2 regions of the Streptomyces sp. NPDC006923 genome follow, and region 2 is predicted to be linked to the other one. Evidence: riboswitches for the same ligand, from Rfam matches in the RefSeq annotation. Region 2 holds a riboswitch; the other holds the start of a gene.
What was found. A riboswitch is a leader RNA that binds a small molecule or an ion and turns the genes downstream of it on or off. The one in region 2 is predicted to bind S-adenosylmethionine.
Positions count from the first base shown of each region.

Region 1 (15,791 bases), on a different contig from region 2:
CCGCCGCAGCAGCCGCCGTACGGTCAGCAGCAGTACGGCCAGCAGCAGTACGGCCAGGCTCCCTACGGTCAGCAGCCACCGGCGAACTACGCGACGCCCGAGACCCAGCCCGGCGGTGCCACCACCCGTCAGGTGCCCGCCCAGCGGGGCGGCGGACGCGGCAGCGGCCCCAACACCAAGGGCCTGCTGATCGGTGCCATCGCCGTGGTCGCCGTGGTGGTGATCGGAATCACGGTGGCGCTCTCCGGCGGCGGTGGCGACGAGCAGGGCGACGCGGCGCCGTCGGACGGCCCGACCGTCGGCCAGTCGGCGGCGCCCGGCGACCAGCAGGACGACACGGACCAGAAGCCGGAGAAGGAGGAGCGGCTGCCCAAGCAGGACGCGGCCACCCTCAAGCTCGGGCCGCCCGCCGTCCTCGCGACGGACATCAAGGGCGCCCAGGGCACCGGCGGGGCGTATGTGTCGGGGTTCAACGCCCCGGGTGCCTCGGTGACCTGGACCGCGGACATCGAGAAGGCGGGCCGGTACGCGCTGTCCGTGCGCTACGCCATCCCGGCCAAGGACGCCAACGCCACGCTGACCGTCAACGGCAAGGCGAACTCCTCTCCGCTCGGTCTGAAGAACTTCATCAGTTCCAATGACCCCAACTGGGAGAAGAACTGGCAGACCACCTGGGCGCCGGTCGATCTCCAGCAGGGCAAGAACACGATCAAGATCTCCTGCGAGGCGGGCAATCAGTGCGATGCCATCCTCGACTGGCTGGAGGTCACGCCTCCCAAGGCGTGATCATTCGCCGGAGCCGCTGATCACCCGCAGGAACCCCGCCACCGTCCCGGCCATCGCCTCGCGAGCCGGGACGAGGTATTTCCGCGGGTCCACCGTCGACGGACGCGCCGTCAGGAACTCCCGCACGGCTCCGGTGTAGGCCGAGTTGAGCGCCGTGCCGACATTGATCTTGACCATCCCGGCGGCGACCGCCCGGCGGATCTCGTCGTCGGGGACGCCGGAGGAGCCGTGCAGGACGAGCGGTACAGGGACGGTGTCCCGCAGGGCCCTGATCAGCGCGTGGTCGAGAGCGGCCGTGCGCCGGGTCATCGCGTGCGCGGAGCCCACCGCGACGGCCAGCGCGTCGACGCCGGTCTCGGCGACGAAGACGAGCGCCTCCGCCGGATCCGTCCGCACACCGGGAGCGTGGGCGCCGGGGGACGGTCCGTCCCCTCCCGCGCCGGCCTTGCCGCCCACCGCGCCCAGTTCGGCCTCGATCCAGACGCCGTGGTCGTGGCAGTGGCGTACGGCCGCCGCGGTGGCCTTCAGATTCTCCGCGTACGGCAGCTTCGAGGCGTCGAACATCACCGAGCTGAAGCCCGTTGCGGGCGCGGTCCGCAGCAGCTCCGCCGACTCGACATGGTCGAGGTGGAGCGAGAGCCGCGCGGAGGAGGCGCGGGCGACGGCCGCCGCGGCCGCGGCGACGGGACCGGGCTCGCCGCCGTGGAACCGCACCGCGTTCTCCGACACCTGGAGGACCGCGGGCGCGCCGGTCCGCTCGGCGCCGGCGGCGATGGCCTCCGCGTGCTCCAGGGTGATCACATTGAAGGCGGCGAGCCCGCGTCCCGCGGTCACCGCGGCCGAGACGAGTTCACCCGTGCTGACCAGTGGCATGCGTCCGTCCCCCAGGTTTCCGGCTGTACGGGTATCCGGCCGTACGGCCCGCGCTCATGCCGTCCGGCGCTCCGTCACCGCGACGCGCGGCAGCAGCTCTTCGTAGGACCGCGCGTCGAACTCGCCCGCGGCCGGGGCCAGGACCGTCGCCGTGGCCAGCGCGACCGCGCGGGTCAGCCGGGCCGGCCAGGCAAGCCCTTCGACAAGCCCGGAGAGCAGCCCGGCCACCGCGGAGTCGCCCGCGCCCGTGGGGTTGCCCCGCGCCGCGACGGGCGGGGCCGCCTGCCAGACGCCGTCCGGGGTGACGGCGAGGAGGCCGTCGGCGCCGAGCGAGGCGATGACGCAGTGGGCGCCGCGCCGGCGTGTGTCGAGCGCGGCGGGCAGCGGATCGCGGGCGCCGGTGAGCCCGGCGAGTTCGACGGCGTTCGGCTTGACCAGGTCGGGCCGGGCGGCGATGCCCCGGCGCAGCGGTTCGCCGCCGGTGTCGAGGAGCACGGGCACTCCGGCGCCGCGCGCCCGGCGGATCAGCTCGGCGTACGCGCCGACATGGATGCCGGGAGGCAGGCTGCCGCACAGGGCCACGGCGTCGGCGCCGGTGAGCAGCCGGTCGTAACCGGTGAGGAAGGCGGCCCATTCGGCGGTCGAGACGGTCGGGCCCGGTTCATTGAGCTGGGTGGTGGTGCCGGTCGTCCGGTCCACGACGGCGACCGTGCGCCGGGTGGCGCCCGCGATCGGGACGAGCGCGTCGACGGGGCCCGGGGACGCGGCGCCCGGTCCGCCGCCGGAACCGGCGAGCAGCTCTCGCAGTACGTCGCCGGTCCGGCCGCCCGCGAACCCGGTCACCACACTCTCGTGGCCCAGCGCGGACAGCACGCGTGCGACGTTCAGGCCCTTCCCGCCGGGCCGTTCGATGACCTCGCCGACGCGGTGCGTGGTGGCCGGGACCAGCGCGGGGACGCGGTAGGTGATGTCCAGCGCGGTGTTGAGCGTGACCGTCAGGATCATCCGTCACACCCCCGGAGGACGAGCTTGTTCGGCTGATTACGGGGGCGATCATGCCAAAAAGAAGGCGGTTGGCCCAGACCCCGGGCCGACCGCCTTCGCCGTACTCGTATGTTCTTGTGGTGAAATTACCCCAGGTGGGGCTCAACCACCCATTCGCCCTTGCGCAGTACGCCGGTGACCGAGAAGTCCGCGTCCAGGACGACCAGGTCCGCGTCCTTGCCCGGCTCCAGCGAGCCGACCCGGTCGTACAGGCCGAGCAGCTTCGCCGGGTTGGCGGAGACCGCCCGCACGATGTCCTCGACCGGCAGCCGGTCCACTGTCGCGGCGCGCCGGAAGGCGGTGTCCAGCGTCAGGGTGGAGCCGGCGATCGAGCCGCCCTCCACCAGCCGTGCGACGCCTTCCCTGACCTCGACGGCGAGCGGGCCGAGCTGGTACAGCCCGTCGCCGAAGCCCGCCGCGTCCATCGCGTCCGTGATGAAGGCGACCCGGCCCGCGCCCGCGCGGTGGAAGGCCAGCTCCAGCGCCGCCGGGTGCAGATGCGTGCCGTCGTTGATCAGCTCGACGGTGACCCGCTCGTCCTCCAGCAGCGCGGCGATCGGCCCCGGCGCCCGGTGGCCCAGCGGGGGCATCGCGTTGAAGAGGTGCGTGGCGACGGTCGCGCCCGCGTCGATGGCCTCGACGGTCTCCTCGTACGTGGCGTCGGTGTGCCCGATGGCGGCGATCACACCGTGTTCCACGAGCAGCCGTACGGAGTCGATGCCACCCGGCAGTTCGGTGGCGAGCGTCACCATCCTGGCCGTGCCGCGCGCCGCGTCGAGCAGCTTGCGCACCTCGGCCGGGTCCGGGTCGCGCAGCAGGGACTCGCTGTGCGCGCCCTTGCGGCACGGCGAGATGAACGGGCCCTCGAAGTGGATGCCCGCCAGATCGCCCTGCTCGACCAGTTCGGAGAGGATGCCCGCGCGCTGGGCGAGGAAGTCCATCTCGCCGGTGACGGCGGAGGCGACGAGCGTGGTGGTGCCGTGCTCGCGGTGCGTACGGACGCCCTTGAGGACCTCGTCCACCGAACCCGAGGTGAAGGAGGCACCGCCGCCGCCGTGGTTGTGCATGTCCACGAAGCCGGGGACCACCCAGTGCCCCGACAGATCCAGCGTGGCGGCGCCGGCCGGGACGGCGTCCGCGATCCGGCCGCCCTCGACGATCACCCGGCCGCCCTCCACGGTCCCGCTGGGCAGCACCACCCGGGCGCCGGCGAGAACGGTGCTTTCGGCGCGTACGGCCATCAGGCGGATACCTCCGTGGCGAGTAGGTCCCAGGCGAGCAGCCCCGCGCCCAGGCATCCGGCGGTGTCCCCGAGGGCCGCCGGGACGATCTCGGGCACCGTCTGGAACGTCACTCGCTCCTCGACCGCGGCCCGCAGGGGTGTGAACAAGGTTTCTCCCGCTTCGGCGAGACCGCCACCGATGATCAGCGTGCGGGGGTCCAGCAGGGTGAGGGCGGTGACCAGCCCGGCGGCGAGCGCGTCGACCGCGTCCCGCCACACCCGTACGGCCGCCGGGTCGCCGGCCCGTACGGCCTCCGCGCAGTCGGCGGCGTCCGCCTCCGGGTCGCCGCTCGCGGCCGCCCAGGCGCGGGTGACGGCCGCGGCGGAGGCGAGCGTCTCCAGGCAGCCGCGCTGCTCGCAGCCGCAGAGCGGGCCGTCGGGCCGGACCACGACATGGCCGATCTCGCCCGCCGAACCGTGCGCGCCCGCCTCGATGACCCCGTTGATGCCGATGGCGCCCGCGATCCCGGTGCCCAGCGCCACGAACAGGAACCGCTCGGCGCCCTTGCCCGCGCCCAGACGGCCCTCGGCGAGGCCACCGGTGCGCACGTCGTGTCCCAGCGCCACGGGTACACCGCCGAGCCGCTCACCGAGCAGGTCCCGCAGCGGCACGTCGCGCCAGCCCAGGTTGGCGGCGTAGACCGCTGTCCCGCGCTCCGCGTCGACGATGCCCGGTACGGCGACTCCGGCGGCGGCGGCGCTCTCGCCGTAGTGCTCGGTGCCGTACGCGCGCAGCTCGGCGGCGAAACCGAGGATGGTCTCGACGACCGCGTCGGGGCCCCGCTCTCTGCCGGTCGGCCGCCGCGCCTCGTGGAGCAGCGCGCCGTCCGACCCGACCAGGGCGGCTTTCATGCCGGTGCCGCCCACATCCAGGGCGATGACGTGTCTCACGGGACACAGTCTCGCGCGTCGACCATGGAAAGGTCTAGTCCACTGTTCGGGATTGTTGTGCGCCCATACAAACGCCCGCCCTCCGGTGAGCCGGTTTACGCCGGGGACAGACGTTGCCGAAGCGAAACCGACCCCGCGTGGACCGCAAACCTCCGGATGAGGGAAAATCGCTGTTTCACAACGGGGTTTCACGGGAAACGACGTGGGCCTTGCGGCAATGAAAGAACAAAGGCGGTAGCAGACCTGTGCAGCGCTATCTGGGAGTGACAGCGGCCTCGGCCGCGCTGGGCATGACGATGGCGCTCGCCGGTTGTGGCGGCTCGGCAGGCAGCGCGGACGTCACCCTCAGACTCGTGGCGGCCGATTACGGCAACGGCGCGGCCAACAGTTCCGAGAAATACTGGTCCGCGCTGGCCGGGGAGTTCGAGTCCAAGAACCCCGGTATCAAGATCGATGTCGATGTCCGCTCGTGGAAGACCGTCGACAGCGATGTGGCCGAGATGGTGCAGCGGAACAACGCGCCCGACATCGCGCAGATCGGTGCCTATGCCGACTACGCCAAGGCCGGCAAGCTCTACAGCGCCGACGAGACGCTTTCCATACCGACGCAGGCGAACTTTCTCTCGCAGCTCTCCGACGCGGGCAAGGTCAACCGGATCCAGTACGGACTGCCGTTCATCGCCTCGTCCCGGCTGCTCTTCTACAACCAGAAGCTCTTCGACCAGGCCGGGCTGAGCGCCCCGAAGGACTGGGACGACATCAGGAGCGACGCCGAGGCCCTCAAGCAGACAGGCGTGCCGACGCCGTTCGCGCTGCCGCTGGGCTCCGAGGAGTCCCAGGCCGAGAGCATGATGTGGCTGCTGAGCGGCGGGGGCGGCTACACCGACACCGCGGACGGCTCGTACAGCATCGACTCGGCCGAGAACGTCGCGACCTTCGAGTGGCTCAAGAAGAACCTCGTCGACCCGAAGCTCACCGGCCCGGTCGCCCCCGCGAAGCTGGACCGCGCCGACGCCTTCAAGGCGTTCACCGACGGCCGGGTCGGCATGCTCAACGGCCACCCGACGCTGCTGAAGGACGCCGAGAAGGCGGGCATCAAGGTCGGTACGGTGCGGCTGCCCAGCAGCGACGGCAAGCCCATGCCGACGATGGGCGTCGCCGACTGGATGATGGCCTTCAAGCAGAACAAGCACCGCGTGGAGATCGGCAAGTTCCTGGACTTCGTGTACGAGGACAAGAACGTCCTGGACTTCGTCGGCCAGTACGACCTGCTGCCCGTCACCTACAGCGCGGACGACGCGATGTCGGCGGACCCGAAGTACAAGGGCCTGGCCAAGTTCCTGGCGGCGCTGCCCAATTCGGAGCTGTACCCGTACGGCAAGAACACCTGGGCGAGCGTCAGCGAGAGCATCAAGAAGAACATCGGCGAGGCGGTCGAGCCCGGCGCCAGCCCCGCGAATGTCCTCGCGCGGATAGCCCGCGACGCGTCGTCGGCGGAGGCCGCCGAGTAGCGTGACGTCCCTATGACCGCACACCCGCCCGAGCCGGGAGAACCGGCCGAGGCCGACGACGTACGCGGTCCCGCGGAGCTGTCCGAGCGGGACCGCGCCGTCCTCGCCATGGAGCGGCGCGGCTGGCCGGGGCCGGGCGCCAAGGAGCGGGCGGTCAGGGAGCGGCTCGGGATCTCGCCGACCCGCTACTACCAGCTCCTGGGCGCGCTGCTGGACGATCCGCGTGCGCTGGCGCACGATCCGGTGACGGTGAACCGGCTGCGCCGGATCAGGGACGAGCGCAGGAAGCGCCGCTGAGAGCGGCCGTGCGCCCGTGTCCGGGGCCGCGCGCGCACGGGTTCCGCCGGCCGTGATTGTGACCCGGGATCCGCGGATAGGGTCGAGGACATGGGCAGCACTCCGTATCCCCTGCCGACTCCGGCCACCGCCGCCGGTGCCGACGGCCTGGCCGCGCTCCTCGCCCGGCCGGGCAAGGCCGTCGTCGCCCTCGACTTCGACGGCACCCTCGCCGAGATCGTCCCCGACCCCGAGCAGGCCCGCGCCCACCCGCGCGCCGCCGCGGCGCTGGCCGCCCTGGCGCCGCGGGTCGCGTCCGTCGCGGTGATCACCGGCCGCCCGGCCGGGGTCGCGGTCCGGTACGGCGGCTTCGCCGGGGTGCCGGGCCTGGAGCATCTCGTCGTCCTCGGCCACTACGGCGCGGAGCGCTGGGACGCCGTCACCGGCACCGTCCACGCGCCCGCCGCGAACCCCGGTGTGGAAGCGGTCCGCGCGGAACTCCCCGGCTTCCTCGACCGGTTCGGCGCCTGGCGCGGCACCTGGATCGAGGAGAAGGGCCAGGCGGTCGCGGTCCACACCCGCCGCGCCTCGGACCCGGAGGCCGCCTTCGACGCGCTGCGCGAGCCGCTCGCCGGACTGGCCGCCCGCCACGGCCTGATCCTCGAACCGGGCCGCATGGTCCTGGAACTGCGCCCGCCCGGGGTCGACAAGGGCGTGGCGCTGGCGAAGTACGTACGCGAGACGGGCGCGGAGACGGTCCTGTACGCGGGCGACGACCTGGGAGACCTTCCCGCGTACGCGGCCGTCGAGTCCCTGCGCGCGGATGGCCACCCGGGCCTGCTGGTGTGCAGCGGCACGGAAGTGCCCGAGCTGGCCGAGCGGGCCGACCTCCTGCTGCCGGGCCCGGCGGCGGTGGTGGACTTCCTCGCGGCCGTGGCGCGAGCGGCGGCCGACGCCTGATGCCGTGCGGCGGGCGCGGCCGGCCGCGCCCGCCCGGCCGTCAGGCCCGCAGCGCGTCGAGCTGGTCCAGGAACCACCGCTGCGGCGGCAGCGCGGTCGCCGCGGCGGCGAGCCGCTTGGTGCGCTCCGCCCGCTCGTGCGGCTCCATGGTGAGCGCCTCGTGCAGGGCCGAGGCGGTGGCCGTGATGTCGTACGGGTTCACCACCAGCGCGTCCTCGGCCAGCTCCTCGTACGCGCCCGCCTCCCGCGACAGCACCAGCGCACAGCCGTGTTCCGAGACGACCGGGATCTCCTTGGCGACCAGATTCATGCCGTCGCGGATCGGATTGACCAGGGCCACGTCCGCCAGCCGGTAGGCGGCCAGCGAACGGGCGAAGTCGTCCTTCACATGAAGGACGACCGGCAGCCAGCCCTCCGTGCCGAACTCGGCGTTGATCTCGTCCGCCAGCCGCCGCACCTCGGCGGTGTAGTCCCGGTAGACCGCCAGATCCTGCCGGGAGGGGTAGGCGAAGGCGACATGGACGACGCGTTCGCGCCATTCGGGCCGGTCGGCCAGCAGCCGGCGGTAGGAGAGCAGGCCGCGGACGATGTTTTTGGACAGCTCCGTGCGGTCCACCCGGACGATGGTCTTCCGGTCGGTGCCGCCGATCTGTGCCCGGAGGGACTCCATGCGCTCGTCCACGTCCGGGCGGTGCGCGCGCTCGCGCAGGAAGTCCGCGTCCGCGCCCAGGCCGTGCACGCCGATCCGGGTGTTCCCCGTGCCGCCCAGCAGCGCCGTGCAGCAGGCGGTGAAGGCGTCCGCCCAGCGGCGGGTCAGGAAGGCCGCGCGGTCCGCGCCCAGGATGCCGCGCAGGAGCTGGCGCGCGATGTCGTCGGGCAGCAGCCGGAAGTAGTCGGCCGGCGCCCACGGCGTGTGCGAGAAGTGCCCGATCCGCAGATCGGGCCGGAGCGCGCGCAGCATCCCCGGCACCAGCGCCAGGTGGTAGTCCTGCACCAGGACCGACGCGCCCTCGCCCGCCTCGTCGGCCAGCGCCTCGGCGAAGGCGCGGTTGTAGGTCTCGTACGAGGCCCACTGGGCGCGGAACTCCGGGCCGAAGGACGGCTCCAGCGGCGTCTGGTAGAGCAGATGGTGCACAAACCACAGCGTGGAGTTGGCGACGCCGTTGTACGCGTCCGCGTAGACCTCCGGCGCGATGTCGAGCATGCGGACGCGCTGCCCGCCCGTGTCGGCCGGATCCAGCCGGCCGCCCGTGCGGCGCACGGCCTCCCGGTCGCCGTCCCCGAGCGCCGCGCACACCCAGACCGCGTCCGTCTCGGGCCCGATGGCGGACAGACCGGACACCAGCCCGCCGCCGCCCCTCTTCGGCTCCAGCGCGCCGTCGTCGCGCAGCGTGTACGAAAGAGGGCCGCGATTGGACGCGACGAGGACCTGGGCGGCTTGCTGGGTGACCATGTGCCGAACCTAGCCCGTCCCGGAAACGCTCAAACGTACGGAAGACACTCCATGGGGGTGACGCGGGCCGCACGGCCGGTGACGGCTCAGCCCCGGCGGCGGCTCCGCGCCGCGGCCAGGGCGACCACCCCGGCGCCGGCCGGCGCCACCACCATCCCGCCGAGCAGCCACCACCGCTCGGCGGCGCCGTCCGGCCGTCCGGAACCCGCCGCCGTCACCCGCCCGGAACACAGCAGCGCCAGTGCCATGGCCAGCGCCACAAGAAGCCATGTCACGCCCACGAGGGAGAGGTCGTGAGGGCCGGCGGCTACGCCGCACGCCCGGCCGGGTACTCCGCGATCTCCCGCACCGGCGGGCGCTCCTCCGTGTCCACGGCGTGCGTGCGCGCCACGAAGCCGTCCGCGCCCCGCTCGAACTGCGTCAGCTCCGGCCGTACCAGGTGCGCCCGGGACAGCCGTAGCTGAGCCGTACGGTAGATCGCCGCGGCCATCCGCCCGAGGGCGCGGTCATCCTGGTGCCGGTGCACGCGCACCCCCACGTCGACCTGGGCCAGCGCGTCGAGCCCCACCGTGTGCAGGGCGTCCACGAGCAGCCCCAGCTCCACGCCGTAGCCCACCGGGAAGGGCAGCCGCTCCAGCAGCGAGCGCCGCGCCGCGTACTCGCCGCCCAGCGGCTGAACGAAACCGGCGAGCCGGGGCCAGTGCAGATTCAGCAGCGGACGCGCCACCAGCTCCGTCACCCGTCCGCCCTGGCCGCCCGCCGGGCCCCCGGGCTCCCCGCCCAGCGGCCGGTCGTACATCGCCTTGACGAACTGCACGTCCGGGTCGGTCAGCAGCGGACCCACGGTGCCGGACACGAAGTCCGCCGAGAAGTTCCGCAGATCCGCGTCGACGAAGCACACGATGTCGCCGCTCGTCACCAGCAGCGAGCGCCACAGCACCTCGCCCTTGCCGGGCAGCGCGGGCAGCCGCGGCAGGATCGAGTCCCGGTGCACCACCCGCGCGCCGGCCGCCGCCGCGACCTCGGCCGTCCGGTCGGCGGAACCGGAATCGATCACTACCAGTTCATCGACGAGTGGCGCCTTCTCCATCAGCTCGCGACGGATCACGGAGACGATCTCGCCGACCGTCCCCTCCTCGTCGAGGGCCGGCAGCACCACGCTCACCGTGCTGCCGCGCGTGGCCTTCGCCACCAGGAGCTGGTCGACCTTACGGTCGGCGACGGACCAGGAACGCCTGGTCAGCCAGCGTTCCACCTCTTCCAGCACGGTCGGTACTCCCTGAAAGTGATCCATCTCGCGGTGCGGACGACTAGCTCAACCGTCCGGTCCTTCGGTTACAGTCTTGAACAACACGAATGGCCGTCGCATGTCGGGGGTCGTTCCGTGGAAAAACGCACCGGACCCCGGGTCCGGCGCCATAGCGCTCATCCAGAGGGGCAGAGGGAACGGCCCGTAGAAGCCCCGGCAACCCTCCCGCCGACCGCGAGGTCACGGTGGGGAAGGTGCCAATTCCGTCTCGCGGCGAAACGCGTCGTGAGGAAGATGAGGAAAGGGCCTCGCCTCCATGTCTGCGCAGACCGTCCACCCCACCGACGTCCGCCCCGGATCCGTCGATCTCGGCCCCGCCGCCGCACTCTCGTGCCGCGAATGCGGAGAGCGTTTCGACCTCGGCCCCATCTTCGCCTGTGCGAGCTGTTTCGGGCCGCTCGAAGTGGCGTACGACCTGCCGAGCGGCACCCCGGAAGAGCTGAAGAAGCGCATCGCGGAGGGCCCGGACAACATCTGGCGCTACGCCCCGCTGCTGCCCGTCCCGGCCGACGTGGCCGACAAGCCGAACATCAACCCCGGCTTCACCAAGCTGGTCAAGGCCGACAATCTCGCCCGTGAACTGGGCGTCACCGGCGGCCTGTACGTCAAGGACGACTCCGGCAATCCGACGCACTCCTTCAAGGACCGGGTCGTCGCCATCGCCGTCGAGGCCGCCCGCGCCTTCGGCTTCACCACCCTCTCCTGCTCCTCCACCGGCAATCTCGCGGGCGCGGTCGGCGCCGCCGCCGCGCGGGCCGGATTCCGCTCCTGCGTGTTCATCCCGCACGACCTGGAGCAGGGCAAGGTCGTCATGGCCGCCGTCTACGGCGGAGAACTGGTCGGCATCGAGGGAAACTACGACGATGTCAACCGCTTCTGTTCCGAGCTGATCGGCGACCCGCTGGGCGAGGGCTGGGGCTTCGTCAACGTCAACCTCCGCCCGTACTACGGCGAGGGCTCCAAGACGCTCGCGTACGAGATCTGCGAGCAGCTCGGCTGGCGCCTGCCCGACCAGATCGTCGTCCCGATCGCCTCCGGATCCCAGCTCACGAAGATCGACAAGGGTCTTCAGGAGCTGATCAAGCTGGGCCTGGTCGAGGACCGCCCGTACAAGATCTTCGGCGCCCAGGCCGAGGGCTGCTCCCCGGTGTCCACCGCCTTCAAGGCGGGCCATGACGTCGTACGGCCGCAGAAGCCGAACACCATCGCCAAGTCCCTGGCGATCGGGAATCCGGCCGACGGCCCGTATGTCCTGGACATCGCCCGGCGCACCGGGGGCGCCGTCGAGGACGTCGACGACGAGCAGATCGTCGACGCGATCAAGCTGCTGGCGCGCACCGAGGGGATCTTCGCGGAGACGGCCGGCGGCGTGACCGTGGGCGTGACCAGGAAGCTGATCGAGGCCGGTGTCCTCGACCCGGCCCTGACCACCGTGGTCCTCAACACCGGTGACGGTCTGAAGACCCTCGACGCCGTGGCGCCGACGACCGGCCCGACAGCGACGATCCGCCCGAGCCTCGACGCGTTCCGCGACGCCGGCCTGGCCCGCTGAGCACCGCCCACCACTGAAGGAAGGCACCCCACCATGAGCGTCAAGGTCCGCATCCCCACCATTCTCCGCACGTACACCGGTGGTCAGGCCGAGGTCCTGGCGGAGGGCGCGACCCTCTCCGAGGTCATCCAGTCCCTGGAGAGCAGCCACCCCGGCATCGCCGCCCGCGTCCTGGACGACCAGGGCAAGCTGCGCCGCTTTGTGAACGTGTACGTGAACGACGACGACGTCCGTTTCGAGCAGGGCCTGGAGACCGCCACCCCCGAGGGCGCGGGCATCTCGATCATCCCCGCCGTCGCCGGAGGCTGAGTCCGCCGGATCGTGCCCGCAGTGCCTCAGTGGCCCTCTCCGCGAGAAGCGGAGGGGGCCATTCTGAATGGTTGAGCGCGATACAGTGTGGGAAGGCCCCCCGTCCGCCCGTGCCCGGCACATATGAGAACGCGACAACATGGGGCCGAAGTCCTGGTGACATTTGCGCTATACGTGCGCTTTGCCCGGCCCGACTTGCCCTGGAACGCAGCGAATTCATCGCTATGCCTGTTCGGCCATGCCCAGAATTCTCGTCCGATTGACCTGTTGCAGAGGGCAGTTGGGCAGATACATTCAGCCGCGGTCGACGCGTTCCGACGCGAAGTGTGGCCCCCGGTAAGGGCCAGTAATAGGGGAGTTAGGCATGGCTCAGGGCACCGTCAAGTGGTTCAACGCGGAGAAGGGGTACGGCTTCATCGCGGTCGACGGTGGTGCGGATGTTTTCGTCCACTACAGCGCGATCCAGATGGACGGGTACCGCACCCTTGAAGAAGGTCAGCGAGTGGAGTTCGAGATCTCGCAGGGCCAGAAGGGTCCGCAGGCGGACATGGTCAAGCTCGCCGTCTGATTCCGGCGCGATCGGCCACCGACGCACTCACGCCGAAGGGTCCGTGTCCCAGAGATGGGATGCGGGCCCCTCGTGCGTTCCCGGGCGTTCGTCCCGTGTTCCGCGTCCCGTGTCCCGTGTCCCGCGTTGTCCGTCCGAGGGCTCGTGTCGGCAGCACAAGCTTGCACTCGCAGGGGTCGAGTGCTAATCATTGGCATTAGCACTCTGCAAGTGAGAGTGACAGCTTGAGGACCGGGTCGGTGAGGCCCGAAGAGCCTGCGGGGCAAGGAACCGCACGGCTCTCAGGTCGTCCGTCGCGGGCGCCGGTACGGTCCGTTCCACCCGCCCCCTGGGCCTGGCGGCCTGGGGAGACCCCCTGTCCGGGAGGACCACTTCACATGGCCAAGATCATCGCGTTCGACGAGGAGGCACGGCGCGGTCTCGAGCGCGGGATGAACCAGCTCGCCGACGCCGTCAAGGTCACCCTTGGCCCCAAGGGTCGCAACGTCGTCCTCGAGAAGAAGTGGGGCGCCCCCACGATCACCAACGATGGTGTGTCCATCGCCAAGGAGATCGAGCTCGAGGACCCGTACGAGAAGATCGGCGCCGAGCTGGTCAAGGAAGTCGCCAAGAAGACGGACGACGTCGCCGGTGACGGTACGACCACCGCGACCGTCCTCGCCCAGGCGCTCGTCCGCGAGGGCCTGCGCAACGTGGCCGCCGGCGCCAACCCGATGGCCCTCAAGCGTGGCATCGAGAAGGCCGTGGAGGCCGTCTCCGGCGCCCTGCTGGAGCAGGCCAAGGACGTGGAGACCAAGGAGCAGATCGCTTCGACCGCCTCCATCTCCGCCGCCGACACCCAGATCGGCGAGCTGATCGCCGAGGCCATGGACAAGGTCGGCAAGGAAGGCGTCATCACCGTCGAGGAGTCCCAGACCTTCGGCCTGGAGCTTGAGCTCACCGAGGGTATGCGCTTCGACAAGGGCTACATCTCGGCGTACTTCGCCACCGACATGGAGCGCATGGAGTCGTCCCTGGACGACCCGTACATCCTGATCGTCAACTCCAAGATCAGCAACGTGAAGGACCTCCTTCCGCTGCTGGAGAAGGTCATGCAGTCGGGCAAGCCCCTGCTGATCATCGCGGAGGACGTCGAGGGCGAGGCCCTGTCGACCCTGGTCGTCAACAAGATCCGTGGCACCTTCAAGTCCGTCGCCGTCAAGGCCCCGGGCTTCGGCGACCGCCGCAAGGCCATGCTCAACGACATCGCCATCCTCACCGGCGGCACGGTCATCTCCGAGGAGGTCGGCCTCAAGCTGGAGAACGCCGGCCTGGACCTGCTGGGCCGCGCCCGCAAGGTCGTCATCACCAAGGACGAGACCACCATCGTCGACGGTGCCGGCGAGAGCGAGCAGGTCGCCGGGCGGGTCAACCAGATCCGCGCCGAGATCGAGAACAGCGACTCGGACTACGACCGCGAGAAGCTCCAGGAGCGCCTCGCGAAGCTGGCCGGCGGCGTGGCCGTCATCAAGGCCGGCGCCGCGACCGAGGTCGAGCTCAAGGAGCGCAAGCACCGCATCGAGGACGCGGTGCGCAACGCCAAGGCCGCCGTCGAGGAGGGCATCGTCGCCGGTGGTGGCGTGGCCCTGCTGCAGGCTTCCTCGGTCTTCGAGAAGCTGGAGCTCGAAGGTGACGAGGCCACCGGTGCCGCGATCGTCAAGCTCGCGCTGGAGGCCCCGCTCAAGCAGATCGCCGTCAACGGTGGTCTTGAGGGCGGCGTCGTCGTCGAGAAGGTCCGGAACCTGACGGTCGGTCACGGCCTGAACGCCGCGACCGGCGAGTACGTCGACATGATCGCCGAGGGCATCATCGACCCCGCGAAGGTGACCCGTTCCGCTCTGCAGAACGCGGCCTCCATCGCGGCGCTCTTCCTCACCACCGAGGCCGTCATCGCCGACAAGCCCGAGAAGGCCGGCGCGGCCGCTCCGGGCGGCGGCATGCCGGGCGGTGACATGGACTTCTGATCTGCCTCCGGCCGATCAACCGTCCTGACCGAGGGCGGCACCCCCGCGAAGGGGTGCCGCCCTCGGGCGTTTCTCGCTGGACGGACGCGGCGGCGGGACGCGGAGTGACCGTCCGGGCCGGGGTGACGCTCGCGGACCTCAACGCGTCTCACTGCCAGTTCTGCGCCCACCCGCACGTCCGTCCCGCACGTCCGCGCCAATGACAGGGCCCCGCGCGGAGTCGCCGATCGGGACGTTTGGCTGTCTGCGGGGTCGCTACGAGGCGCGTAGCTCGTCCTCTGGGGTCGGGGCCCGCACCGAGCGCCACGGCGTGACTCGGGCACGCGTACAGGGTCACCTCGGGGCCTCGCGCGCTCGATGTACCGGAGTCCCGCCGTGCGGTGCGGCACCTGCGGGAACCCGGGTACGTCTACACCGTGTGCAGCGAGGCACCTACGTGCGCGACCGATGCGAGGACGAGCGTCAGGGCACACAGCAGACCCGCCCGTGCGCCACGGGGCAGCGCACGGATGGGGCCGTCGGGAGACCGCTCACGCGGTCAAGCCAGGGTCGAAGTACCCCGGCGTGCGGAACAGACCAGTGAAGGTCCCCGGGCCGTGCCGCTCGTCCAGCCATGCCCCCAGCACCGTCGCGTCACCGCTGATGATGGCTCCGAGGAGCCGTGTGTGGCACTCGTCTTCTTCACCGGGTGCGAACTCCTCAAGGAAGCGGGCATAGCGACGATTGACGCCGTTCTCGTAGCCAGTGAGGGCCGCCGCGTATCGCGTCTGCTCGTCGCTTCCCGACAGCCCCGCCGCGCGGTCGGCGTCCCCCTCCCTCAGCGTTCCCGTCATGTCCCGAAACGCGAGGGAACCGAGAACGTCTGAGGGCTCCGTCACGCCGAAGCGCTCCACCGTCTGCCGGGTGATGGAACGCGCCTCTTTGTCGCACGCACCTTCCATGACGATTCCGATATTGCGAGTGTGGTGACTTCC
Region 1 is NZ_JBEYIF010000004.1:414,111-429,901, reverse strand. It holds gene ABZ707_RS10320 (CBM35 domain-containing protein) at 1-786, shown strand, start outside; gene ABZ707_RS10315 (class II fructose-bisphosphate aldolase) at 787-1,659, opposite strand; gene ABZ707_RS10310 (1-phosphofructokinase family hexose kinase) at 1,714-2,664, opposite strand; gene nagA (N-acetylglucosamine-6-phosphate deacetylase) at 2,790-3,944, opposite strand; gene ABZ707_RS10300 (ROK family protein) at 3,944-4,876, opposite strand; gene ABZ707_RS10295 (extracellular solute-binding protein) at 5,167-6,387, shown strand; gene ABZ707_RS10290 (DUF3263 domain-containing protein) at 6,400-6,684, shown strand; gene otsB (trehalose-phosphatase) at 6,775-7,623, shown strand; gene ABZ707_RS10280 (trehalose-6-phosphate synthase) at 7,664-9,076, opposite strand; gene ABZ707_RS10275 (hypothetical protein) at 9,163-9,351, opposite strand; gene ABZ707_RS10270 (glucosyl-3-phosphoglycerate synthase) at 9,384-10,343, opposite strand; SAM riboswitch class I at 10,499-10,626, shown strand; gene thrC (threonine synthase) at 10,642-11,937, shown strand; gene ABZ707_RS10260 (ubiquitin-like small modifier protein 1) at 11,971-12,246, shown strand; gene ABZ707_RS10255 (cold-shock protein) at 12,611-12,814, shown strand; gene groL (chaperonin GroEL) at 13,192-14,817, shown strand; gene ABZ707_RS10245 (hypothetical protein) at 15,348-15,791, opposite strand, start outside.
Region 1: it holds a riboswitch for S-adenosylmethionine, as region 2 does, so the genes downstream of both, thrC (threonine synthase) here and ABZ707_RS01515 (aminotransferase class V-fold PLP-dependent enzyme) in region 2, are expected to answer to the same signal.

Region 2 (15,791 bases):
CGTTGCCCGCGTACATCGCGATGTGGCTGGCGTCGTCCCGGTAGGCCACGAGATCGCCGGGGCGCGCCTCGGAGAGCGGGACGCGCCGTCCGGCGTACCGCTGCGCCTGGGAGGTGCGCGGCAGCCCCACGCCGGCCTGGGCGTACGACCACTGGGTGAGCCCCGAACAGTCGAAGCCCGTGGGGCCGTTGGCGCCCCACACATAGGGCCGGCCGACGGCCTGCCGGGCCGCGAGCAGCGCCGCGGCGGCCCGTGCGGAGGAGGGCACGCCGCCGAAGAGCGGGAGCGGCGCGTCGCGGCCGGAGCGGGAAGCCCGCTCGAAGGACGCGCGGTCGGCGGCGGGCAGGGAGTTCAGCAGTTCGCGCGCCGCGGCGAGTTTGCGTTCGACGGTGCGCTTGTGGCGGGCGACGGAGGCCCGGCTGCGTTCCAGCTCGGCGAGGTCCCGGGCGGCTTCCGTACGTTCCTGTCCCAGTCTCCGCTGGGCCTGCTGGAGTTCACGCAGGACCCCGGACTGGCGTTCACCGACCCGGTCCAGGACGGATGCCTTGTCAAGATAGCTGTCGGGGTCCGAGGAGAGCAGCAGGGCGAAGGCCGGGTCGATGCCGCCGGAGCGGTACTGGGCGTCCGCGACCGAACCGAGCGCCCCTCGCATCCGGTTGACCCGCTCCTGGCCCAGGGCCGCGCGCTCCTGCGCCCGGCCGACCAGGGAGCGGAGCCGCCGTGCCCGTTCGCCCGCCCTGTTGTACAGCTCGGTGGCCTTCTCCGCCTCCTCGTAGAGCCGGTCGACCTTGGCCCGGGGCGTCTCGGGCGTCCGCTGCGGGTCGGCGCCGGCCGGGGCGGCTCCCAGAGCCGCCGCGGTCGCGGCGGCGGCGGACACGGCCACGACGGTACTGCCCCGGGCACCGAGCCCCGGACCGGACTGTGAGGAGCGGCGATGGGACACCACAGGAAGCCGCACTCCCTTTCGCTGGACACACACACGCGGCTCCTGCCGCCCGACGGGCGGACCGCTGGCCGGAGCCGCGCGGAGCAGACAGTAGCCGGACGATCACGGAGCGGCCAACGACCACCCCGCGCACACACAGTGACGCCCCGCCGTTGACCACAGGTCATCGGCGGGGCGCGGTGTCAGCGAGAGCTGCTGTAATTCGCCCGAATGGGCGGTGTCAGCGGCGTGTGATTGGTTGTGTGTCAGATACCTCGGATACCTCAGGTACCTCAGATACCTCAGGTACCTCAGATACGCACACCGAACTGGAAGGGCATGTTGCCGATCGCCTCGTAGCGCACGACGGCACCCGGCTTGGGGGCGTGCAGCACCTGGCCGTTGCCCGCGTAGAAGCCGACGTGGTGGTAGTCGCCGTAGAAGATGACCAGGTCCCCCTGCTGGAGCTGGCTCTGGGACAGGCGCGTACCGGCGTTGGCCTGGGCCTCGGAGGTACGGGGTATGGAGACCCCGGCCTGGGCGTACGCCCAGGAGGTGAGCCCGGAGCAGTCGAAGGAGCTGGGGCCGCTGGCGCCGTAGACGTACGGCGTGCCGATCTTGCTCTGGGCGGCGGCGAAGGCGGCGGAGGCACGCTGCGAGGCGGGCACGGCGTTGCCGAGGTCCGCGCGGGAAGTGGCGCGGCTGGCGCGGGACTCGTCGTCGGCGAGCGCGGCACGCTCCTGCGCGGTGAGCGTGTTGAGCAGCTTCTGCGCGGCGGCGAGCTTGGCCTTGACCTCGTCCTTCTTCTTGCCGAGTTCCTTGCGGGTGTCGGCGAGGTCCTTGACCTTCTCCTGGGCCTCCTGGCGCTCCTGCGCGAGGGACCGCTGCTTCGCCTGGATCTGCTGGAGCGTCTCGGCCTGCTTGGCGCTCACCTGGTCCAGCGTGGACGCCTTCGCCAGGTAGCTGTCCGGGTCCGAGGAGAGGAAGAGCTGGACGGCGGGGTCGATACCGCCGGTGCGGTACTGGGCGCTGGCCATCGAACCGAGGCCGTCACGCAGCTCGTTGAGCTCGTCCTGGCCACGGGCGACCTTGTCCTGGAGGGCGTCGACCTGCTTCTCCAGCTTGCCCTGCTCCTCCTTGGCACCGTTGAACTTCTCGGTGGCCTTCTCCGCGTCCTCGTAGAGCTTGTCGACCTTCTCCTTGACATCGCTCTTGCTCGGCTTCGGGTCGGCGTGAGCGGCCTGGGACGTCAGGGCGACGGCAGCGGCGGCGGTCGCGGTGAGCACGGTCACACGGGCACGGCTCGGCTGCTTGGGACGACGGTGGGACGCCACGAAGGCGAGCTCCTTCTTCCTCAGCCGCCTACCGGGCCAGTGGGGACGGAAGCCCAGGCTCCACATGTTCAGCTCCCCCGCGAACTGGGCTGAACCACGTGAAATCGGCGGTTCCTTCGCTGCCACCCCGGATGGGTGATCAACCGCGCGAAGGTTCGAGGCCTGACCTTAGTGACCTTCTTGTGATCAGTTCAAATCCTCGCGAGAAAATTCCCTGTCAGGTGACACATAATTTACGTTCGCCGCACGACCAGTGACGGACACTCGACACTGCGCTGCCCCGCGAGGCAGTCAATTCGGTCATTGCACACAAGAGTTGACTAGACGCGCGAAAGCCTCTTCAACAGCAAAGCGGACGCGACCGGGCGTGCTCCGGCTTTCGCCACTCCGTCCGCGACCTCGCGGTCGGTGGAGACCACCACCAGCGGCCGGCCCGGTGGCTCCGCCCTGACGAGCTGACGGATCAACTCGTCGGCGGTCACTCCCGCCTTGGAGAACAGCACCCGCACACCGCGCGGCGGGGCGAGCAGCACCGGCGCCGCCAGCTCCGCGCCGTCGAACACACAGGTCATCTCGGCGCCCGTCTGCGCCGCGAGCATGGCGAGCCCGCCCAGCAGCCGCAGCCGCTGCTTCTCCAGCGGCATCGTGGGATAGCCGGTCTTGGTGACGTTGTAGCCGTCCACGATCAGATGCGCCTGCGGCAGCGCGAGAAGCTGGTCGAGCAGCGCGGGATCGGTCTCCGAGAGCGCGCGGGCCGCCACGTCCTTCGGGGACATCCGGCCGGGCTCGACCGCGTCGACCGTGTCGGCGGGCCGGGCGGCGGCGGGCGGCAGGGCCAGCTCGCGCCGCAGCCCCTGGGCCGACTCAAGCACCGTGTCCAGCAGCAGCCGCAGCCGCATGTCCTCCACGGAGCGCCCCTCGCGGGCGGCCCTGCGGCTCGCCTCGACCGCCGACTCCGCCTCACCCAGCCGGGCCTTGATCCGGCGCGTCTCGCTCTCGGCGGCCGACACCTGAGCGGCGGCGTCGGCCCTGAGCGCCTCGGTCTCCGCGTTCGTACGGCGCAGGGCGGCCTCGCCCCGTTTTATGTCGCTCTGGGCGCTGCGCAGTTTGCGGTGCAGCGATTCCGTCTCCTTGCGGGCCGCCTCCAGCTCGGCGCGCAGCCGGTCGGTCTCGCTCTTCGTCTGGGCCCTGGCGGCGGCCAGCTCCTCGCGCAGCCGCTCCAGCTCACGACGGGTCTCCTCGTCGGCGCGCTCGGCGTCCGCCCGCTGGGCCTCCTCCCCCGCGGCGGCCACCAACTTCACCCATCCGGGGGGACGCAGCACATACGCGGCGGCGGCCACATCGACCGGGTCGGCCGCCGCGGGCGGCGATCCCGACTCCAGGGCGGCGGCCAGCTCGGGCTGGGACTGGCCGATCCGCTCGCCGATCCGCTGCCGGAACAGCGGATCGCTCTCCAGGGCGGCCGCCATCGCGTTGCCCGCGAACTTCGCCCGCCGGTTCGGGGCGAACCGGGCGTACTGCCGGAGCTGCACGGGGAGTTCGGTGACGGTCAGACCGCCGAAGGCGTCCGACACCAGCGCGATGACCCGGTGCCGCACCCCGTCCGGGAGCGGACGGTCGAGCGCCTCGGCGGCGCCACCGCCGACCGCGCCGGCCGGCTCAGCACCACTCGCGGGCTGCTCCACGATCCGTCACCCCACTACCCTTTCGGGCGGCTCCCTCAGGAACCGGCGCCCGGCCTGTCCACCAGTTCGATCTGGTCCACCGCATTGCACCATCGGCAGCGCACCGAGTCGATGGTCTCACTGACCACCTCGCGCTCCTCGACCTCGGGCTCCCCGGCCAGGTCCAGATGGACGTACTCGACGACCTTCGACGACCGTGTCACATCGAAGCGCGTGAGATTGCCGCACAGAGTGCAGCGCCACCGGGTGGTGGCCGTCGGCGGGGGGACCGTTGTCATCGTGCCGTCCTCTTCTCGTCGTCCCTTGTGCGGTTTCCCGCGGTGCGCCGTCGAACTGGCGGATGTACTCCCCGTAACCCTACGGCCTAGCGGGTATCCCCGGGAGCGGCGAGGCACTCTGTGCCATTCACTCCCGGTACGCCATGCTCTGTCCGTGATCAATTGGCGGACGGCGGCCGGCGGGCCGGTGGTGACCTACGGACTGATCGGCCTCTGCTGTCTGGCCTTCCTGGTCAGTCCGGTGTCCGGGTTCAACCCGGGATACGGGCGCGGCGACGCGCTGCTCGCCGCGCAGAGCGCCTATTTCGAACGGTGGGGTGTCATCCCGAGCGAGCTGATGCGGGGCTCCCCCCACCCCCTTCTCACCCCTCTGACCGCGCTGTTCGTGCATGGCAACTGGCTGCATCTGCTGGGGAACATGCTCTATCTGTTCGTGTTCGGCGCGATGGCCGAGGAACGCATGGGCCGGGTGCAGTTCACGCTCTTCTATCTCGTCGTCGGCTATCTCGCGCTCGTCGCCTACGCCGCCGTGAACGCCGCCTCCGACCACACCCTGGTGGGGGCCTCGGGAGCGATCTCGGGGGTGCTCGGCGCCTTTCTCTACCTCTTCCCCCGAGCGCGCGTCACCAGCCTCTTCCCGTTCCTGCTCTTTCTGCCGCTGCGCTTTCCCGCCTGGATCGTGCTGATCTTCTGGTTCGTGCTCCAGTGGCTGGCGGCGCGGAGCGCGGGCCCGGGCCCCGGGGTCGCCTATCTCGCGCATGTGGTGGGCTTCGGGACCGGCCTCCTCTACGCCTCGGCGCGCTACTGGCGTACCGATAGAATGAAAGGCAAAACCGCGGCCACCGAGGGAGAACGCCAACCGTGATCACCGCGATCGTGCTCATCAAGACCAGCGTGGACCGGATCCCCGAGATCGCGGAGTCGATCGCCGCCCTGGACAGCGTCAGCGAGGTCTTCTCGGTCACCGGCACCTACGACCTGATCGCGATGGTGCGGGTGTCCAGGCACGACGATCTGGCGGATGTGATCCCCGGCAGCATCAGCAAGATCGAGGGCGTCGAGGCCACCGACACCCATGTGGCGTTCCGTACGTACTCCCAGCACGACCTCGAAGCGGCCTTCGCCATCGGTCTCGACGCGTAAGGCCGCTTCTCCGGGCCTCCGGCTACGCGGCGGCGGCCACGCCGTCCCGGTCCGGGACGCAGCGGCCGTCCTCCGTGCGGTAGTTCCACCGGGCGCCCTCGCGCACCAGCTCGCCGACCGCCCGGACGAACCGCTCCACGTGCTCGTCCGGCGTCCCGGCGCCGAAGCTGACACGGATGGCGTTGAGCGAGCGCTCACCCGGCGCGGCCTCCGGGGCGCCGCACTCCCCGGGCTCCTGCGGGTCGCTGTCCAGCAGGGTCCGCACCAGCGGATGGGCGCAGAAGAGACCGTCCCGGACGCCGATGCCGTACTCCGCCGACAGTGCGGCGGCGAAATGCGAGCTGTTCCAGCCGTCGACCACGAACGACAGCACGCCGACCCGCGGAGCGTCGTCGCCGAACAGCGACAGCACCCTGACGCCGGGCACCTCGGCCAGGCCCGCCCGCACCAGCCCGACGAGCCGCTGCTCGCGCGCGGCCAGCGGGCCGAAGCCCGCCTCGGTCAGCGCCTTGCAGGCGGAGGCGATCGCGTACACCCCGATCACATTGGGCGAACCGGCCTCATGACGGGCGGCCGTGGTGTGCCAGTCGACGTCCACCCCGCCGTCCGAACGCCGGGTCACCGCGCGGCTCGCGCCACCGCCGGCCAGATACGGCTCCGCCGCCCGCAGCCAGTCGGCACGGCCCGCGAGCACCCCGGAGCCGAACGGCGCGTACAGCTTGTGCCCGGAGAAGGCCACCCAGTCGACGTCCAGCTCGGTGATGTCCACCGGGTGGTGCGGGGCGAGCTGGGCGGCGTCGAGGACGATACGGGCGCCATGGGAGTGCGCCACCGCCGCCAGCTCCCGTACCGGCCACAGCTCCCCGGTCACATTGGAGGCACCGGTGACACAGACCAGCGCCGGTCCCCCGGCGTCCCGGCCGGCCAGCGCGCCTTCCAGCGCGGCGACGGCCTCGGCGTGCGTACGGGGAGCGTTCAGATAGGTCACCCGGGCGTCGCGCCAGGGCAGCAGCGAGGCATGGTGCTCCGTCTCGAAGACGAACACCTCGCAGCCGTCGGGCACGACGGACGCCAGCAGATTCAGCGAGTCGGTGGTCGACCGGGTGAAGACGACCTGGTCGTCGGCGCGGCAGCCGAGGAACTCGGCGACCGTACGGCGGCTGTTCTCGAAGAGGTCCGTGGAGAGCTGCGACAGATAGCCGGCGCCCCGGTGCACGCTGCCGTAGTACGGGGCGTAGGCGGCGACGTCGTCCCACACCCGCTGAAGGGCCGGAGCGCTGGCGGCGTAGTCCAGCGCGGCGTACGTGACCTCCCCGCCGGTCACGAGCGGGACGGTGACGTCGCGTCCGAGCACCGGCAGCGGGGTGGCACAGGCGGGGTCGTCGGACGGGGTCGTCGTGGCGGTGGCATTCGGGTACGCGGACATGGCGATATCTCCCAGGACAAGACGGAGCGGCTTCAAGGACCCGCGCGACGGCACGACAAAACGGCCACAGACGCGGTGAATGCCTCGACACACGGAGTGACCGTGCGGAGGTGTGCTGAAGAGGGGGCCGGAAAGCCCTAGCGCATTCGCTTGCTCACGAGACTGCTCCCTTGAGGACCAGGACCCCAAAGGTGGCAGGGGTCCGCGCTTGCCGCAGACCTCGCTGCCTACGGCCTGGTCTTCACCCGGGGCACCCCGCCACGGACGGAGGGTTGCCGGACAGCGAGCCGGGGCCTAAATCGCTGTCACTCATGACCTTGGGCGAAATTATGGCACAGCGGAGGGAGCGGCCCAAGGTGGCGTCCGCGATGCGGGACGGGTCGCCGTCCGGCGGGGTGCAGGTGTGGGTTTCGGGCTTCAGACCGCGTTGCTCGCCGATACCCAGCGTTCCAGCGTTCGAGCGGCGGCGCCCGAGTCGATCGCCTCCGCCGCCCGTGCGATCCCCGCCGCGAGCTGGAGGTCCAGCGGGTCCCCCGTCTGGTCCAGGGCCACCAGCGCCGCCGCCGCGTTGAGCAGTACGGCGTCCCGTACGGGGCCGGTCTCGCCGGCCAGCAGCCGACGGGCCACCTCCGCGTTGTACGCCGGGTCTCCGCCGCGCAGCGCTTCGACCGGTACCAGTTCCAGACCCACGTCGCGCGGGTCGAACGCCCCCTCGGTCACCTTTCCGTCCCGTACCGTCCAGACCCGCGAGGGGGCGGTGGTGGTCAGCTCGTCGAGGCCGTCGTCGCCGCGGAAGACCAGCGAGGAGTTGCCCCGGTCGGCGAGCACACCCGCCACGATCGGCGCCATCCGCAGATCCGCCACGCCGACGGCCTGCGCCCGGACCCTGGCCGGGTTGGTGAGCGGGCCGAGGATGTTGAAGGTGGTCTGCGCGCCGAGTTCCCTGCGGGCCTTGGCCGCGTAGCGCAGCGCGGGATGGAACTTCACGGCGAAGCAGAAGGTGATCCCCGCCTCCTCGGCGACCTCGACGACCCGGCGCGGGGTCAGCTCCAGGTTGACGCCGAGCCGCTCCAGTACGTCCGAGGCGCCGCTCGCCGACGAGGACGCGCGGTTGCCGTGCTTGACGACCTTGGCCCCGGTGCCGGCCACGACGATCGCGGACATCGTGGAGATGTTCACGGTCTTGGCGAGATCGCCGCCGGTGCCGACGATGTCGACGGTGCGGCCCGGCACCTCGATGGTGTTGGCGTGCGTGTACATGGCGCGTACCAGCCCGGAGACCTCCTCGACGGTCTCGCCCTTCGCCCGCAGCGCGACGGCGAAGCCGGCGATCTGCACATCGGTGGCCTCGCCGCTCATGATGCTGTTCATCGCCCAGGCGGCGTCGTCCGTGGTCAGGTTCTCACCGCGCAGCAGCGGGTTCAGCAAGCCCGGCCAGGTGCGGGCCGCCACGGTGTCGCCTCCGACGGGGGTAACAGCGCTCATGCTCGCTCCTGGGTGTCTGTGGACGGTGTCCGGCCCCGCAAGGGCCTGCGCGCAAGCCTATCGGCGCGCCCGGGGCCCCGAGAGCGGGTGCCCGTACTGCGGACAGGGCCGTGTCACGCCGAGGGCCCCGGCCGGTCCCTCGCGGGAACCGGGCCGGGGCCCTCGGTGGTGGCGACCTCTGGAGGCCGGTGGGATCAGTGGTGGCCGTGGCCGCTGGTGATCTCCTTGTACTCCTCGGCGGTGGGCTTGGGAATCTGGTTTCCCTCGCCGTAGTAGTTCTTGCTCAGCTTGGCCTTGAGCTTCTCACCGGCCGTCACCTTGCGCTCGACACCGTTCTCGTCGACCGTCGGGCCGATCTCGGCCGGCTGGTACTGCTCGTGGGCGGTGAGCGTGTGCAGGGCGCTCTGGTCGAGCGGCGTGTGGACCTCGATGAACTCACCGTGCGGCAGCCGCTTGATGATGCCGGACTCGCGGCCGTGCAGCACCTTCTCCGCGTCACGCCGCTGGAGCCCCAGGCAGATCCGCTTGGTGACGACGAACGCCACGACCGGTCCGACGAAGAAGGCGATCCGGACGAACCAGGTGATCGCGTTGATCGACAGATGGAAGTGCGTCGCCCAGATGTCGTTGCCGCCGCCGACCAGCAGGACGAAGTACCAGGTCAGCCAGGCGACGCCGAAGGCGGTCCTGGTCGGCACATTGCGCGGGCGGTCCAGGATGTGGTGCTCGCGCTTGTCCCCGGTGACCCAGGACTCGATGAACGGATAGACCGCGATCGCCACCAGCACCAGCGGGAAGATGATCAGCGGGATGAAGACACCCAGGACAAGGGTGTGACCCCACGCGTTGATCTCCCAGCCGGGCATGAAGCGGATCAGGCCCTCGGAGAAGCCCATGTACCAGTCGGGCTGAGCACCGGTGGACACCTGGTCCGGGCGGTACGGGCCGATCGCCCAGATCGGGTTGATCGTGGCGATGGCCGCGACGATCGAGATGACACCGAAGACCAGGAAGAAGAAGCCGCCGGCCTTCGCCATGTAGATGGGCAGCAGCGGCATGCCCACGACGTTCTTGTTCGTGCGGCCGGGACCCGCGAACTGCGTGTGCTTGTGGTAGAAGACCAGGATCAGATGGCCCACGAGCAGGCCGAGCATGATGCCCGGCAGCAGCAGGATGTGGATCGAGTAGAACCGGGCCACGAAGTCGCCGCCGGGGAACTCCCCGCCGAACAGGAACATCGACAGGTACGTACCGACGATCGGCACGGACAGGATCGCGCCCTGCATGAAGCGGACACCGGTACCGGACAGCAGGTCGTCCGGGAGCGAGTAGCCGGTGAACCCGGTGAACATGCCCAGGACCAGAAGCCCGAAGCCGAACAGCCAGTTGATCTCGCGCGGCTTCCGGAACGCGCCCGTGAAGAACACGCGCATCATGTGCACGAGCATCGCCGCGACGAAGATCAGCGCGCCCCAGTGGTGGATCTGCCGGATCAGCAGACCACCGCGGACGTCGAAGCTGATGTCCAGTGTCGAGGAGAACGCCTCCGACATCCGCACGCCCTGGAGCGGGACGTAACCGCCGTGGTACACCACCTCGTTCATCGAGGGGTGGAAGAACAGCGTCAGATAGACACCCGTGAGGATGATGATGATGAAGCTGTAGAGCGAGATCTCACCGAGCATGAAGGACCAGTGGTCCGGAAAGATCTTCCGCATATTGGCCTTGGCCAGGCCGTAGATCCCCAGCCGGCCGTCCGCCCAGTCGGCGACCCGCTCACCGGCGGGCGCCTTGCGGTTCTTGTCGTCAGCGGTACTCATCCGCGCTCCCAGAAGGCAGGGCCGACGGGCTCGTCGAAGTCGCCGAGCGCTTCGAGGTTGCCCTCAGCGTTCACACCGATCCGAAGCTGCGGAAGAGCGTGACCGGCCGGGCCGAAGATGACTCGGGCGCCGTCGGAGAGGTCGAAGGTGGACTGGTGGCACGGGCAGAGCACGTGGTGCGTCTGCTGCTCGTACAGGCTGATCGGGCAGCCGACATGGGTGCAGATCTTCGAGTAGGCCACGATCCCCTGGTGGGACCACTCCAGCTCGCGCTTGTCCTTGATCTCGTCCGGCTGGATCCGGACGATCATCAGGGCCGCCTTGGCGATCTGCTTCTGGAAGTCCTCGCTGTCCTCGTGCAGCCCCTCGGGCATGGCGAAGGTCAGCGAGCCCACGACGACGTCCTCGGGACGCAGCGGCTCATTGGTGTTCATGTTGATGAGCTGCTTGCCCTTTTTCCACATCGTGGTGCGGAGCTTCTTCTCGGGCAGCGGGCCCAGGTCGCGCAGGAGGACCACACCGGAGAGCGGCACCAGCGCGAGCGCGCCGAACATCGTGGTGCGGAGCAGCTTGCGCCGGCCGAAGCCCGACTCCGCGGCACCGGCCGCGAAGTCCGCCAGGACCTTCGCCCTGACCTCGGGCGCCGCCTCGATCGGATGGCGGTCGTCCGCCGTCTCGACGTCCGACATCAGCGTGCGGGCCCAGTGGACCGCGCCGGCGCCGATGCAGAACAGGGCGATGCCCAGCGTCATGCCGAGCGAGAAGTGCAGGATGCTGACGTGGCCGATGGGCCAGATGTAGAGGCTCTTGTCGACCGGGAACGCCACGTACGAGGCGATGAAGGCGACAGTGGCCAGCATCGACAGCAGGAACAGGAAGGCGACCGCCCGCTCGGACCGCTTGGCCGCCCGCTCGTCGATGTCCTGGATGCGCGGCCGGTGGGCCGGCAGTCCCGGGTCGGCGAACGGGTCGTCCGCGTGGGCCACCGCGCCGTGCGCGGCTCCCTGCTCGCTCGGCAGGGTCTCTTCTGGAATCTCTTGGCTACTCATGACTTCTTGGCCTTAGCGGTGTGGGCCGCGACCCAGATGGCAACTGCGATCAAAGCACCCAGACCGAAGATCCAGGCGAACAGACCCTCGCTGACGGGACCGAGTCCGCCGAGGCTGAGACCGCCGGGGCTCTCCGTCTCGTCGCCGTTCACCGCCTTGACGTAGGCGATGATTTCCTTCTTCTGCTGCTCCGGCATGGTGGAGTCCGGGAAGGACGGCATGTTCTGCGGGCCGGTCTGCATGGCCTCGTAGATGTGCTTCGGATCCACACCCTCAAGGCTGGGCGCGTTCTTGCCGTGGGTCAGCGCACCACCCTCGCCGGTGAAGTTGTGGCACTGGGTGCAGTTAGTACGGAACAGATCGCCGCCCTTGGCGATGTCCGCACCCTCGGGGTTGTACTGCTCCTTGGTCGGCACGATCGGGCCGGCGCCGAGAGAAGCGATGTATGCGGCGAGCTGGTCGATCTCCTTCTGCGAGTAGATGACCTTCTTCTTCGGCACCTGGGCGCCGGGCTGCTGGGCGGGCATACGGCCGGTGCCGACCTGGAAGTCCACGGCGGCGGAGCCGACGCCGACCAGGCTCGGGCCGTCAGAGGAGCCCTGACCGCCGGCTCCGTGGCAGCTCGCGCAGCCGACGGAGTAGATCTTCTTGCCCTCCTCGATGGCGAGGGACTGGGCGGTCTCGTCGGCCTGCGCCTTGCCCGCGGGCGCGAACGCGGCGTACAGCCCCCCTGTGGCCGCCAGCGCGAAGAGTAGGACGACGACCGCCGCCAGCGGATGGCGTCGTCGTGCGGAGAGCTTTTTCACGGATTACCCCGGTGTCAGGATCTTCTGCGTCGGTGCTTCTGGACTGTGTGCGCGTCGGGCGCGGTGCCCGGGCTACTTGATCAAGTAGATCGTGGCGAAAAGGCCGATCCAGACGACATCGACGAAGTGCCAGTAGTAGGACACGACGATGGCGGCGGTCGCCTGCTCGTGAGTGAATCTCTTGGCCGCGTACGTCCTGCCGAGAACGAACAGGAACGCGATCAGACCCCCTGTCACGTGCAGACCGTGGAAGCCGGTGGTCAGATAGAACACGGAGCCGTACGGGTCGGAGGAGAGCGAGAGGCCGTCCTCCTTGACCAGCTCCGTGTACTCGAAGATCTGACCGCCGATGAAGATCGCACCCATCACGAACGTGACCATGAACCAGGTCCGGAGCTTCTTCACGTCACCCCGCTCGGCGGCGAAGACGCCGAGCTGGCAGGTGAGGGAGGAGAGCACCAGGATGGTGGTGTTCGTCGCCGAGAACGGGACGTTCAGGTGCGAAGCCACTTCCTTCCAGTGGGCCGCACCCATCACCGATCGCAGGGTGAAGTACATCGCGAAGAGGGCCGCGAAGAACATCAGCTCGGAACTCAGCCAAATGATCGTTCCGACGCTGGTGAGGTTCGGCCGATTGACCGACGGGTGCGCGTGCCCGGTTTCTACTGTCGTTGCTGTCGCCACGACCGACATTATGTCGGTCGCTTATCCCGCCCTCACTCCGGGGGGTGCCGTTCGGTGTGTCCATGGTGTGTGCCCTGCCCGAACGGCCCAGCGAAGGGACGTCATTACCCGTGCTGACACGCGGTCCGACGGAGTAGCATCCGCCGCATCGGTTCACGGCAATGGAGCCCTGAAGCCCTCGCAGACACTGATGTCACGGAGGAACAATGCAGCCGACCGCCACGGTGCTGGTCTACAGCGACGACGCGAACACCCGCGAGCAGGTACGGCTGGCGGCGGGACGCCGGCCGGCCGGGGACGTGCCGCCGGTCGAGTTCCTGGAGTGCGCGACCCTGCCCGCGGTGCTGAAGGCGCTGGACGCGGGGGGCGTCGACGTCTGTGTGCTGGACGGTGAGACCGTCCCTGCGGGCGGTATGGGCGTCTGCCGGCAGATCAAGGACGAGGTCTTCCACTGCCCGCCGGTGCTGCTGCTGATCGGCCGTCCGCAGGACGCCTGGCTGGCCACCTGGAGCCGGGCGGACGCCGCGGTGACGCTGCCGGTCGAGCCGGTCGGCTTCGCGGACGCCCTGGCCGCTCTGTTGCGCGGCAGGCTCGCCGTGGGCGCCTGAGAGGCGTCCGCGAAGCGGTCGGGACCGGGATCAGATCGAGGGACGCAGCCGCGCGTAGTCGGCGGGGCTGCTGCCCTCCCTGGTCCCGGCCTGGAGGACGCTGCCCTCGCGCCAGTCCTCCCAGTCCACGTTCCAGTCGCCGAAGCCGTTGCCGAAGTCCTCCATGTAGTCGCCCGCGCTGTTGATGACCTCGACGAGGTCGCCCTGGCGGAACGTCTCGAAGAACCAGGCCGCGTTGGCGGTGGACATACCGACGCAGCCGTGGCTGACGTTGGCGACACCCTGCGAGCCGACGGACCACGGCGCGGCGTGGACGTATTCACCACTCCAGGTGACGCGGGTCGCGTAGTAGACGGGCAGGTTGTAGCCCTCACTGCCGCCGATGCCGACGCTGGTGCCGCGCATCTGTACGTAGTACTCCTGGCCCAGCACGACCTTGACGCCGTTGCGGGTGGAGAAGCCGGGCTTGCCCGTGGTGATGGGGATGTTGTTGATCTCTTCCCCGTTGACGAGGACCGTCATGTAGTGCGAGCTGGCGTCGACGATGGCCTCGACCCGGTCGCCGATCTCCAGCTTGAGCGGCTTGGTGGCGGCGCCGTACAGCTTGTTGCTCACCCGCACGCCGTCGAGGTTGCTGGTCGCCGTGATGACCGAGTTGGCGGGCCAGTACTCCTTGGGGCGGTAGTGCAGCTCGGTGTCGTCCACCCAGTACCAGGCACCGCCCTCCGCCGAGGGGGTGGAGCGGACCTTGAGGGCGCGTTCGACGACGTCCCTGGCCGCCTTTGACTTGACCGGCTCGCTGAGTGTGGCGGTGATGGGCTGTCCCACGCCGTACTCGCCCGCCTCAGGGCCGAATTCGACCTCCAGCTTCTTCTTGGCGGGGCGCGTGTCGAAGGAGAGCGTCCGGACGCCGGAGGTGCCCTTCTTGCTCTCGGTGGCCACCTTGACCGTGTAGCGGGTACCGGCCGCCAGCGCCGCCGTGGAGTGCCAGCGCGTGCCGTCGGCGGCCAGCTCGCCCGCCAGGTAGTGGCCCTTCGTATCGATGGCGGTGACGTCCGTGATGCGGCCGTCACCGGTCCTGGCGGTGACCTCAAGAGGCTTGTTGGGGTCCGCCTTGGTCTTGCCTGTGGGGCCGCTGAAGACGATCTTGGCGGCGGCGGCAGCGCTACTGGATGGCTTCGCGGAGAGCGGGTGACGTTTGCTGTCACCGTCACCGCACGCAGTCGCGCCCGCCACCAGGGACATGGCCAGCAGGGCGCAACTGAGGACGGTGCGGAAGCGTGGCGTGTGGTTCATGATCACACGGTAAGAAGATTCGCCACCCGCAGCACGACGAGTGAGGCAAACGGGTGGCCCGGACCCCCCTTCGGGGTGCCCGGGCCTCTCGTTCTTGCTATGACGCTCTGTGACTACTGGTTCTGGTTCTCACCGCGGTAGAACTCGAAGACCCAGCCCCAGAGACCGACCAGGATCAGCGGCACCGAGAAGTAGAGCAGCCACCAGCCGATCGCGACACCGAGGAAGCCGAGCGCACCGCCGATGGCGAGCGAGAACGGCTGCCAGCTGTGCGGGGCGAAGAACCCGACCTCGCCGGCCTCGTCCGCGACATCGGCTTCCTTGTTGTCCTGGGCCATGGCGTCCACCCGGCGGGCGGTGAAGGCCAGATAGAAGCCGATCATGACGCTCAGCCCGAAGGCCAGGAAAAGCGCCGTCGTACCGGCCGGCTCCTTCGACCACACGCCGTAGACGGCGGCGACGATCAGGATGAAGACGCTCAGCCAGAGGAAGAGCTTGCCTTGGATACTCACTTCCCGGCCTCCTTGCCACCGACGAGGGCCTCGGAACCGGCACCGTGGCCGACGTTCTCGAGCTGGTCGAGCGCGGCGATCTCCGGGTGGTGCAGATCGAACGCCGGGGATTCCGAGCGGATGCGCGGCAGGGTGAGGAAGTTGTGCCGCGGCGGCGGGCAGGACGTCGCCCATTCCAGCGAACGGCCGTAACCCCACGGGTCGTCCACCTCGACCTTCTTGCCGTACTTGGCGGTCTTCCAGACGTTGTAGAAGAACGGCAGGATCGACAGACCGAGCAGGAAGGAACTGATCGTGGAAATGGTGTTCAGCGTGGTGAAACCGTCGGCGGCGAGATAGTCCGCGTAACGCCGCGGCATACCTTCCGCACCCAGCCAGTGCTGCACCAGGAAGGTGCCGTGGAAACCGACGAACAGCGTCCAGAAGGTAATCTTCCCGAGCCGCTCGTCCAGCATCTTGCCGGTGAACTTCGGCCACCAGAAATGGAATCCGGCGAACATCGCGAATACCACGGTGCCGAAGACGACGTAGTGGAAGTGCGCGACGACGAAGTACGAGTCGGAGACGTGGAAGTCCATCGGCGGCGACGCCAGGATGACACCCGTGAGGCCACCGAAGAGGAAGGTGACCAGGAAGCCGATCGTCCAGAGCATCGGTGTCTCGAAGGACAGCGAGCCCTTCCACATGGTGCCGACCCAGTTGAAGAACTTCACCCCGGTCGGTACCGCGATCAGGAAGGT
Region 2 is NZ_JBEYIF010000001.1:325,680-341,470, forward strand. It holds gene ABZ707_RS01485 (NlpC/P60 family protein) at 1-946, opposite strand, end outside; gene ABZ707_RS01490 (NlpC/P60 family protein) at 1,237-2,259, opposite strand; gene ABZ707_RS01495 (NYN domain-containing protein) at 2,580-3,944, opposite strand; gene ABZ707_RS01500 (hypothetical protein) at 3,980-4,222, opposite strand; gene ABZ707_RS01505 (rhomboid family intramembrane serine protease) at 4,377-5,087, shown strand; gene ABZ707_RS01510 (Lrp/AsnC ligand binding domain-containing protein) at 5,084-5,365, shown strand; gene ABZ707_RS01515 (aminotransferase class V-fold PLP-dependent enzyme) at 5,388-6,791, opposite strand; SAM riboswitch class IV at 6,991-7,108, opposite strand; gene trpD (anthranilate phosphoribosyltransferase) at 7,209-8,276, opposite strand; gene ABZ707_RS01525 (cytochrome bc complex cytochrome b subunit) at 8,471-10,096, opposite strand; gene ABZ707_RS01530 (Rieske 2Fe-2S domain-containing protein) at 10,093-11,145, opposite strand; gene ABZ707_RS01535 (c-type cytochrome) at 11,142-11,951, opposite strand; gene ABZ707_RS01540 (heme-copper oxidase subunit III) at 12,024-12,644, opposite strand; gene ABZ707_RS01545 (hypothetical protein) at 12,842-13,243, shown strand; gene ABZ707_RS01550 (Ig-like domain-containing protein) at 13,274-14,539, opposite strand; gene ABZ707_RS01555 (cytochrome c oxidase subunit 4) at 14,653-15,051, opposite strand; gene ctaD (cytochrome c oxidase subunit I) at 15,048-15,791, opposite strand, start outside.